3 regions of the Streptomyces sp. NPDC001027 genome follow, and region 1 is predicted to be linked to each of the others. Evidence: riboswitches for the same ligand, from Rfam matches in the RefSeq annotation. Region 1 holds a riboswitch; each other region holds the start of a gene.
What was found. Region 1 has a riboswitch for cyclic di-AMP ahead of ABT300_RS11115 (M23 family metallopeptidase). Riboswitches for the same ligand answer to the same signal wherever they lie in the genome.
Positions count from the first base shown of each region.

Region 2: it holds a riboswitch for cyclic di-AMP, as region 1 does, so the genes downstream of both, ABT300_RS05760 (C40 family peptidase) here and ABT300_RS11115 (M23 family metallopeptidase) in region 1, are expected to answer to the same signal.
Region 3: it holds a riboswitch for cyclic di-AMP, as region 1 does, so the genes downstream of both, ABT300_RS35030 (M23 family metallopeptidase) here and ABT300_RS11115 (M23 family metallopeptidase) in region 1, are expected to answer to the same signal.

Region 1 is NZ_JBEPBI010000027.1:23,703-26,965, forward strand. It holds gene ABT300_RS11110 (aldo/keto reductase) at 1-794, opposite strand, end outside; gene ABT300_RS11115 (M23 family metallopeptidase) at 957-1,997, opposite strand; cyclic di-AMP (ydaO/yuaA leader) riboswitch at 2,007-2,173, opposite strand; tRNA gene ABT300_RS11120 (tRNA-Met) at 2,480-2,553, opposite strand; gene ABT300_RS11125 (dihydrofolate reductase family protein) at 2,625-3,263, opposite strand, start outside.
Region 2 is NZ_JBEPBI010000010.1:77,874-81,136, reverse strand. It holds gene ABT300_RS05770 (ATP-dependent Clp protease proteolytic subunit) at 1-613, shown strand, start outside; gene ABT300_RS05765 (hypothetical protein) at 621-926, shown strand; cyclic di-AMP (ydaO/yuaA leader) riboswitch at 1,341-1,511, shown strand; gene ABT300_RS05760 (C40 family peptidase) at 1,515-1,988, shown strand; gene ABT300_RS05755 (ATP-binding protein) at 2,105-2,587, opposite strand; gene ABT300_RS05750 (helix-turn-helix domain-containing protein) at 2,801-3,263, shown strand, end outside.
Region 3 is NZ_JBEPBI010000223.1:2,098-5,360, reverse strand. It holds gene ABT300_RS35035 (M16 family metallopeptidase) at 1-878, shown strand, start outside; cyclic di-AMP (ydaO/yuaA leader) riboswitch at 1,119-1,285, shown strand; gene ABT300_RS35030 (M23 family metallopeptidase) at 1,300-2,055, shown strand; gene ABT300_RS35025 (GntR family transcriptional regulator) at 2,243-2,938, shown strand; gene ABT300_RS35020 (HPr family phosphocarrier protein) at 3,063-3,263, opposite strand, start outside.

The DNA.
Region 1 (3,263 bases):
GTGGCGACCTGGGTGTCGTGGGCGCGGGCGATCTCGTCCAGCGCGGTGAGGACGCTGCGGCCCCGCGTCGTGTCGAGGTGTTTGGCGGCGCCGCCGGCGCGGGCGCTCTCGACGGTCGTGCCGGGCCGGTACTTGCCGGTGAGGAAACCGGCGGCGAGCGCGAAGTACGGGACGGCGGCGAGGCCGAAGCGGGCGGCGAGGTTCTGGAGGCCGCCCTCGTAGGTGTCGCGGGAGACCAGGTTGTAGTGCGGCTGCAGTGCGACGTACCGGGCGAGGCCCTCGCGGTCGGAGAACTCCAGGGACTCCTGGAGGCGTTCGGGCGAGATGTTGGAGGCGGCGATGTGCCGCACCTTGCCCGCCTTCACCAACTCGTCGAGGGCGCCGACGATCTCCTCCACGGGCACCTCGGGCTTGTCGAAGTGCGTGTAGTAGAGGTCGATGTGATCGGTGTCCAGGCGGCGGAGCGAGGCGTCGGCGGCGGCCTTGATGTTGTCGGCGGACAGACCGGGGAAGTCGGGGTGCTGGCTGACCTTGGTGGCGATCACGACGTCCTCCCGGTTGCCGCGGGCCTTCAGCCACCTGCCGACGATGGTCTCGGACTCACCGCCGCTGTTGCCGTCGACCCACGCCGAATAGGAGTCGGCGGTGTCGACGAAGTTGCCGCCCGCGGCCGCGTAGGCGTCGAGGACGGCGAAGGAGGCCGCCTCGTCCGCGGTCCAGCCGAAGACGTTGCCGCCGAGGGCGAGCGGGAAGACCTCGAGGTCGGAGGAGCCGATGGTGCGCAGAGAAGTCATGCTTCGTCTCAACGGACGCGGCAGTCACGCCATTCCGCTCGGGACACGAAGAACAGGTGAACAAGCGGCAGCCCTGACGTCGGGGGTGGCCGTCAGGGCTGCCGTTGCTCGATGGTCCTGAAAGCTCCTCGAGAGACGACTCAGGCGTCCTCGAGGGAGGGCTCAGGGGTTGAGGCCCTTGCTGCGCAGCCAGGCCGCCGGGTCGATGCCGTCGGCGTTGCCGTCCGGGTGGACCTCGAGGTGCAGGTGCGCCCCGGTGACGTTCCCGGTGGCGCCCACGCGGCCGATCACGTCACCGGTGGCGACCTTCTGGCCGACGCTGACGCTGATCGACGACTGGTGGCAGAACCAGATCTCGGTGCCGTCGTCCAGGGTCATGATGGTGCGGTAGCCGTAGGCGCCGGCCCAGCCCGCCTCGGTGATGGTCCCGGTGTGGATGGCCTTGATGAGCGTGCCGGTGGGCGCGGCGAAGTCGAGTCCGGTGTGGTAGCCGGAGGACCACAGGGAGCCGGCCTGACCGAACGTCGAGGTGATGGTGTACGAGGAGGTGGGCAGCGTGTACTGCTTGGCCAGCTCGGCCAGGCGCGCGGCCTCGACCTTGGCGGCGGCCTCCTCGGCGGCCTTCTTCTTCGCGGCGTCGGCCTTGGCCTGCGCCTCCTTCTCGGCCTTGACGACGGCGTCGACCTTCGCCTTGGCGGCCGCGGCGGCGGCCTTGACCTCGACCTGGGTCTTCTGCGACTCGGCCTGGGCCATGATCCGGCTGCGCAGGGCCTCGCCGGCGTCGGCGACGCTCTGGGCGGCGTCGGCGTCGGCGTCCGTGTCGACGGCGGCCTCGGAGCCGAAGCTGGCCAGGGCGGACGCGGCTTCCGGGGCGGGCTCGTCCTCGGAGATCAGCGAGCCCACGCCGGGCAGGTCCGGCATGGAGATGGAGACGGGGGCCTTGCCGGTGTTGGCGCTGGCCATCCCGCCCGCGCTGACGGCGGCTATGACGCCGACGCCGAGGACCGTGGAGCTGCGGGCGAATCCGCCGCCGCGCTGCTTGGCGACGCGGTGCTTGCCGCGTACCGGGCGAATGGACTCCGCGGTGGGGTTCCACTCCTCCCAGGGGCCCTCGTCGGTGCGGTAGCCGCCGTAGCCGAAGGTCTCGGCGGAGGGCCGGACCGGCGCGTACGGGGCCTCGGGGGCAGGCGGGTTGGACGCCACGCGGGCGCACTCCTTTCCTTCCGTCGCCTACCGGGTTAGCTGACGGGTTCGGAGTCGGAAGGTCTCCTACGCGCGTATACCGGCCGTGGACTCTGCGAGTTCACGGAGGCTTCCGCGTGATTCACCCCAAGGTGGTGGTTCCCCGGTTCCCTCGCGGGATTCGGCGCGTGCGCGCGCGGAGTCGGCTCTGGTGCCGGCTGGGACGGCCGCGCTGCGTTATCGAACGTTAATAGACCCGGGGGTGCGTTTCCAAGCTCTTCTGCTTGATCAATAACATTTCTGGCCTGGACTTTCGGGCCAGCAGCGGTGAAAAACGGGCGAGTTGCCCCTCGTCCGAAGTGCATCACCAGCCACATGCGTCGCGACGCCGATCCGGGCCCGGCGCTCAGGGCGGCCGCCCGGTCACAATGGGTGATGGCGCACCTCGAGGGCGAACGCACAGAGGGCCGGAACCCTTTCGGATTCCGGCCCTCGGCCTTCAGTAGCGGGGACAGGATTTGAACCTGCGACCTCTGGGTTATGAGCCCAGCGAGCTACCGAGCTGCTCCACCCCGCGTCGTTGTGTCTCAAGTGTACGTCATCCGGGGGACGCCGAGCACCAGGGTTTGTCGCGGCCCGGCCGCGGCCTCACAGCAGGTGCCGGTTCGGGGCCTTCGCCCGCTCCTCGTGCTCCGGCAGTACGAGGACGTCGACGCCCGCGGCGGCCAGCAGGCCGGTCCCGTCCGCCGCCGTGACGAAGGTGTCCGGCTCGCGCCACGCCGTGACCACCCGGCGCACGCCGGCGTCCAGGATGAGGCGGGCGCACGGGGCGGGACGCGAGGAGCGGCGGGCGCACGGCTCCAGGCTGGAGTAGACGGTGGCGGCGGCCAGCCGGGGGTCGGCCGGGTCGAGCTTGGCGAGCGCCGCCTCCTCGGCGTGCACGACCGGGTCGCCGGCTTCGCGGGAGTGCCCGCGCGCCAGCTCTGTGCCGTCGGCGGCGACGATCACCGCGCCGACGCTGAACGCGGTGTCCGAGGGCGGGCACTGGGCGGCCAGCTCGCAGGCGAGGGCCAGCCAGTGCCGGTCGGCCGCGGCGGCGAGCCCTCCGGCGCCGGGGGCGGTGGGCTCGTAGCGGTGCAGGACGACGTCCTCGATGCGCCGCGTCTCCACCAGCCGCAGCCGTCCGCCCTGGTAGGCGCCCGGCCCGAAGAGGCGGGGCGCGTCCGGGTCGCCCACGAACAGCGGGGCGAGGACGAGCTGGAGTTCGTCGGCGAGCCCCTGCTGGAG
Region 2 (3,263 bases), on a different contig from region 1:
TGTCCTGCCCGAGTTCACCGAACGGACGAGCTCGGGGCGCCGCACGATGGATCCGTACTCCAAGCTGTTGGAGGAGCGGATCGTGTTCCTGGGGGCCCCGGTCGACGACATCTCGGCGAACGACGTGACGGCCCAGTTCATGTACCTCGAGCACAAGGACCCGGACCGGGACATCGCGCTGTACATCAACTCCCCCGGCGGCTCGTTCAGTGCGATGACGGCGCTGTACGACACGATCCGGTTCGTCACGTGCGACGTGTCGACGACCTGCCTGGGGCAGGCGGGCTCGTCGGCCGCGATCCTGCTGGCCGCGGGCACGCCGGGCAAGCGGTTCAGCCTCCCGGGGGCGCGGATGACGATCCGCCAGCCGTCGCTGCCCGAGCCGGTCGAGGGGCAGGCCAGCGACCTGGCCGTCCAGGCCGAGGAGCTGGCCCGCACCCGCGCGGCCCTGGAGGAGATGCTCGTGCGGCACACGGGGCGGACGCCGGAGCAGGTGACCGCGGACATCGAGCGGGACATGTTCCTCACCGCCCCGCAGGCGGTGGAGTACGGCCTGGTGGACGGGATCATCCCGAGCCGCAAGGCGTCGTCCCGGACGCAGGGCGGGAGGTGAGCCGGCGATGGTGCCCGAACTGCCGCCGCTGCCCGCGCTGACCCGCGCGGAGGCCGAACTGATCGACGGTTACCTCGACGTCGTCGACATGCTCGGCCGCATCAACCCCGCCCACCACACGGACACCTACCGCGGACTGCGCGCCGCCCAGGCGCTGGTGAGCAAGGCGACCGCGCTGCGCGACGCGCTGACGCTGATGCACCAGCGAGGGGAGAGCGAGTTGCACGCGCCGACGCTCGCACGGGCGCTGCGCGTGCTGGACGGAGAGCGCCGCACGGCGCGCGTCATGCTGCCGCCGGTCTCCGAGAGTTGACCGGAGACGGCTCAGGCGCGCGGACGACTCACAGCGCGGGCGGCTCGCGGCGCGGGCGGGCTCGCGGCGCGGCCGTGGCGTCCGGGCCGGAGTCGAAACGGCCCAGAAGGCGTACCCCCGTTCGGCAGAGCGTCTAGTGTTCCCCCGGACGCCCAGAACTTGCGCGAAAGGGCGCTCTTCGAGCGGAGCGGAAGACGTCGCCGCTGGTGGGAGCCCCTGAGACCACCCGCCATCTGATCACCCGTCAGGGTGTTCACCCGAACGGGTGAGTGGTGAGTAACCCCACAAATCCCCGGTTCCGTTGGGATTTTCGGACATCCGTGAGCCAAGATCCCTGTCTGACGACAAGCCCCCGCCACAAGCGGCGGGGCGGTCCGGGTGGACGCCGAGTCCTGCCGCCTCCCGGATGACCGGTCGACAGGAGTGCATCGGCAGGAGTGGAGGACCCAAGCACGACGGGTCGCCGGAACGGTCACGCCATGACCGGACCGAGCAGCCCTTGGGGTGAAGCCGCTGACGCGGCCGGGCAACTTCGCCAGCCCGAATCCGACAGGTCATCCTTCACAGGCGGCTGACGAAGGGTTGCGCATGACTGCGCTCAATCGTGTCCCGTCGCTCATGGCCCGGGCCGGCACGGCCTCGGCGTTCGCCATCGCCGCCGTCGGCGGCACGGTCGTGGTCCCGGGGCTCGCTCCGGACGCCGCGGCCGCCACACCGGCGACGAAGGCGCTGCAGGTCGCGGCTTCCAAGAAGGGTGCGCCGTACAAGTACGGGGCCACCGGGCCGAAGAGGTTCGACTGCTCGGGGCTCACGATGTACTCGTTCAAGAAGGCGGGCAAGAGCCTGCCGCGGACGGCGGCCCAGCAGTACAACAAGACGAAGCACATTTCGGCGTCCAGCCGCAAGGCGGGCGACCTGGTGTTCTTCCACTCGGGGTCGAACGTGTACCACGTCGGGATCTACGCGGGTAAGGGCAAGATCTGGCACTCGCCGAAGACCGGGGACGTGGTGAAGCTGCAGAAGATCTGGACCAAGAGCGTCTGGTACGGCCGGGTCCGCTAGGGCCCTGCCGCCGATCCGCCGGGTCCGAGGGGGCCTGGGCGCGGATCTGACGGGTCCGCCGAGCTTGCCGGACCCGACTGACCTCCCGGGGCCGTGTACGGCGTCCTGACACGCCTTCACCGCCCCGGGAGCTCGCCCTCCACCGGGACCGTCAGGACTCCGGCAGTCGGCTCCGCCGCCGGGACGGCCCACGGGAGCTCGACGCTGACCGTCTTGCCGCCCTCCCGGGTGGGCCGCACTCTGAGTCTGCCGCCGGCCTCCGCGGTCAGCCAGCGAATGATCACCATGCCTCGGCCGTTGTCCTGCTGGACGGCGGCCGGCAGTCGTTGCGGAAAGCGCGGATGACTGTCGGTGACGCCGATGCTCAGCTGTTCGTCGCGGTCGAGCACGAGGTCCACCGTGAAGGTGGGCGACTGGCCGAAGGTGTGCTGCACGGCGTTGGTGGCGAGTTCCGAGACGATCAGGCGGACGGTGTCGGCCGCCTCGGCGTCCGCCGGCAGGCCCCACTCGCCGAGGGCGCCGACCACGAAGGCGCGGGCCGTGGAGACCGAGGCGGGATCGCTCGGCAGAGTGATGGTTGCTTCCAGGTGATCTGCCATGGCGACGTCGTACCTTTCCCACGGGACCGGAGCCCGACACGGCGCGGATGGTTCGAGTACGGTCCCGGACTGGTGCTTCTTCGCCAGACTGCCATCACCACGCCGGTCACGGGTGGCGATCCACCAAGATGTGCATATATCTGTCGCCCGATGCGGTGAACTCTGCGACGACAGAGCGTATTTGCTCGGCCTGTCAGGAGTAAGGAGAAGCCCGTGCAGCACGGACCGGCGGTACGCCGCCGCAAGCTGGGCGCCGAACTGCGCACTTTACGCGCTCAGGCGGGCCTCACCAGCGGTGAGGCGGCCCGGCTCGCGGGGTGGCACCAGTCCAAGGTGAGCCGCATCGAGACCGGCACCAGTGGATCGAAACCGGCCGATGTGCGGTTACTCCTCGACGTCTACGGTGTGGCCGATCCGCAACTGCGCGAGCTGATGCTGGCGTTGGCGGGCGCCGACTCCGGCGGTGGCGGCGGCCGGGACCACTGGTGGCACGCCTACCGCGGGGTGCTGCCGCCCGCCTACCGGGACTTCATCAGCCTGGAGTCCCAGGCCAGCGCGATGCGCACCCTGGAGACGACCGTGGTGCCGGGCCTGCTGCAGACGCCCGAGTACGCGCGCGCCGTGACCCTGGCAGCCGTCGAGGGCCTCGACGACGAGCAACTCGACACCCTGGTGG
Region 3 (3,263 bases), on a different contig from region 1:
TCCCGGCCACCGCCCGCATGTCGCGTCCGCGCCAGGGCACCGCCGAGACGGTCGAGAAGATCGACTCCGCGGCCGTCCGCGCCTTCTACGACAAGCACGTCCGTCCGGCGACGGCCACCGCCGTCGTCGTCGGCGACCTCACCGGCGTCGACCTGGACGCCCTCCTGGGCGACACCCTGGGCGCCTGGACGGGCTCCGCCGCCGAGCCGCGGCCCGTGCCGCCGGTGACCGCCGACGACGCCGGCCGGGTCGTCATCGTGGACCGCCCGGGGGCCGTCCAGACGCAGCTGCTGATCGGCCGGATCGGCGCCGACCGGCACGACCGTGTGTGGCCCGCCCAGGTGCTCGGCACCTACTGCCTCGGCGGCACCCTCACCTCCCGTCTGGACCGCGTCCTGCGTGAGGAGAAGGGCTACACCTACGGCGTTCGCGCCTTCGGGCAGGTCCTTTTGTCCGCGCCGGACGGCTCGGGCGCCGCGATGCTCGCCATCAGCGGTTCCGTCGACACCCCGAACACCGGTCCTGCGCTGGACGACCTGTGGAAGGTGCTGCGCACCCTCGCCGCCGAGGGGCTGACCGACGCCGAGCGCGACGTCGCCGTGCAGAACCTGGTCGGGGTGGCGCCGCTGAAGTACGAGACCGCGGCGGCCGTCGCGAGCACGCTGGCCGACCAGGTCGAACAGCACCTGCCCGACGACTACCAGGCGACTCTGTACCAGCAGCTCGCCGCGACCGGCACGGTGGAGGCCACCGCGGCGGCCGTGAACGCCTTCCCGGTGGACCGTCTGGTGACGGTCCTGGTGGGCGACGCGGCCCAGATCAAGGCGCCCGTCGAGGCCCTCGGCATCGGCGAGGTGAAGGTCGTGTCCGCCGAGTAGCCGACAAGCCGAGCCGACAAGCCGAGTAGCCGTGGATCGCGGCGGCAACGGCACGCACGCGCAGAGGCCCTGGTCGACCGAGCGTCACCAGGGCTTCTGTTTGTCCGAATTGGGGTGGACGTGGCCTGTCTGCACTGTGGGATGCGCTACAAAAACCGTGATCCGTTTGAGGATTGATCCCTTCGCCGCTTAGCTTCATCCGGGCTGTCCGTCAGGCACTGCGCCGCAAGCTGCGGCACCGGACAGTCATCGCCGAGTCCCCGTACGGCGCGAGCCAGGGGAGCCGGGGACCCACTTGTGAAGTCCCTGGGGTGAATCGGACGCCCGCGTGCACACGAGGGGGTCCGTAGGAGACCTTCCTGCTCCGAACCCGTCAGCTAACCCGGTAGGCGAGAGGGAAGGAAAGGACACCTCTGACTTCATGGCGTTCACCTGCGCCACCGGGAAGCACCGCCGGCCCAGCCGGATGCAGCGTTCCACCGCTCGCGCGGTCGGCGTGGCGGCGCTCACCAGTACCGGTGTGATGGCCTCCGTCGCCTCCACCCAGGCCTTCGCGGCCGAGCCCACCCCCGAACAGACCGGTCTGATCCCGGTCGTCACGGCCGGCGAGTCCGTGGCCGAGTCGGTCGCCGACCAGGTCGACGAGCAGGTCGCCGCGCAGAAGAAGGCGGCTTTCGAGGAGGCCGCCCGCCAGGCCGCCGCGAAGAAGGCCGTGGAGGAGCGCGAGGCACGCGTGCGTGCCGCCCGTGAGGCCGAGCGCAAGCTTCTCAACACCTTCGTGTCGCCGATCACCGGCTCCTACGTCTCCACCGGCTACCAGGCCAGCAGCTCGCTGTGGTCCTCCGGCAGCCACACCGGCGTCGACTTCCACGCGGCCAGCGGCACCACCGTGCACGCGGTCGGCTTCGGCACCGTGGTCGAGGCGGGCTGGGGCGGCGCCTACGGCAACCAGGTCGTCATGAAGATGAACGACGGGACGTACACGCAGTACGGTCACCTGTCGTCCATCGAGGTGTCGGTGGGCCAGACGGTCACCCCGGGCCAGCGCATCGGGCTGTCCGGCGCGACCGGCAACGTCACCGGAGCGCATCTGCACTTCGAGGCGCGCACGACCCCCGAGTACGGCTCGGACATCGATCCGGTCGCCTATCTCCGCAAGCACGGCGTCAACGTCTGACGCCCGACGGCGACAGATCGTTCGGCCCCGGCCCCTCGGCCGGGGCTTTCGCCGTTTTCGGGGCCCCGCTGTCCAAAAAATATCCCTGGATTCCGGCTCCCCGTCGGAAATTCCCGCTCATTGCAATAGAGTCACGGAACACACGTCAACCGTCGACGTTTCACGGGGATTAAGGCGGAGGTCCGTCATGCGAATTCCGGCGCACTCGGTGTGCACGGCCGTCCGGGACGACATCGTCGCGGGTGTCTACGAACGCGGCAGCCGCCTCACCGAGGAACTCCTCGCCCGCCGCTACGGCGTCTCGCGCGTCCCGGTCCGCGAGGCGCTGCGCACCCTGGAGGCCGAGGGCTTCGTCGTCACCCGGCGGCACGCGGGCGCGTGCGTGGCGGAGCCCACCGAGCAGGAGGCGGCCGACCTGCTGGAGATGCGGTTGCTGCTGGAGCCGCTCGGCGCCTCCCGGGCCGCCCAGCGGCGCACGGAGGCCCATCTGAAGGTGCTGCGCGGGCTCGTCCGGCTGGGTCAGGAGCGGGCCAGGAGGGGCAACAGCGAGGATCTGCGCTCCTTGGGGGGCTGGTTCCACGAGACGCTCGCCCAGGCCTCCGGAAGCCCTGCCCTCGCGTCGATGCTCACCCAGCTCCGGCACAAGATCGCCTGGATGTACGCGGTGGAGGCGCCGGCCGACCCCGTGGAGTCCTGGGCGGAGCACGGCGCGATCGTCGACGCGGTGACGCGCGGCGACGGGGAGCGCGCGCGGGCGGTCACCGCGCTGCACACCGAGCGCGCGACCCTCGCGCACCGGCTGCGCTTTTCCAAAGGGCCGGAGCGGGCCGATCGTGTGAGGACTTCGCAACCTCCCGTAAACATGACGGGTCTGCGGCATTAACACGGGAGCCGTATACAAAGAAGGAGTAATTCGAGGGGGATTATTTCTGCTGCCTGTGCACGGGAAATGCGAAGGGCTCGCCCGATAATTCGGACGAGCCCTTCACCGCATAACGCGGCGGTGCTCAGACGGTCTCGGGGAGTTCCTCGAGGCCTTCGGCGACCAGCTTCGCCAGCCGGTCGAGCGCGGCGTCCGCGCCCTCGGCGTCGGAGGCGAGGACGATCTCCTCGCCTCCCTGGGCGCCGAGGCCGAGAACGGCCAGCATGGAGGCCGCGTTGACGGGGTTGCCGTCGGCCTTGGCGATCGTCACGGGGATGCCTGCGGC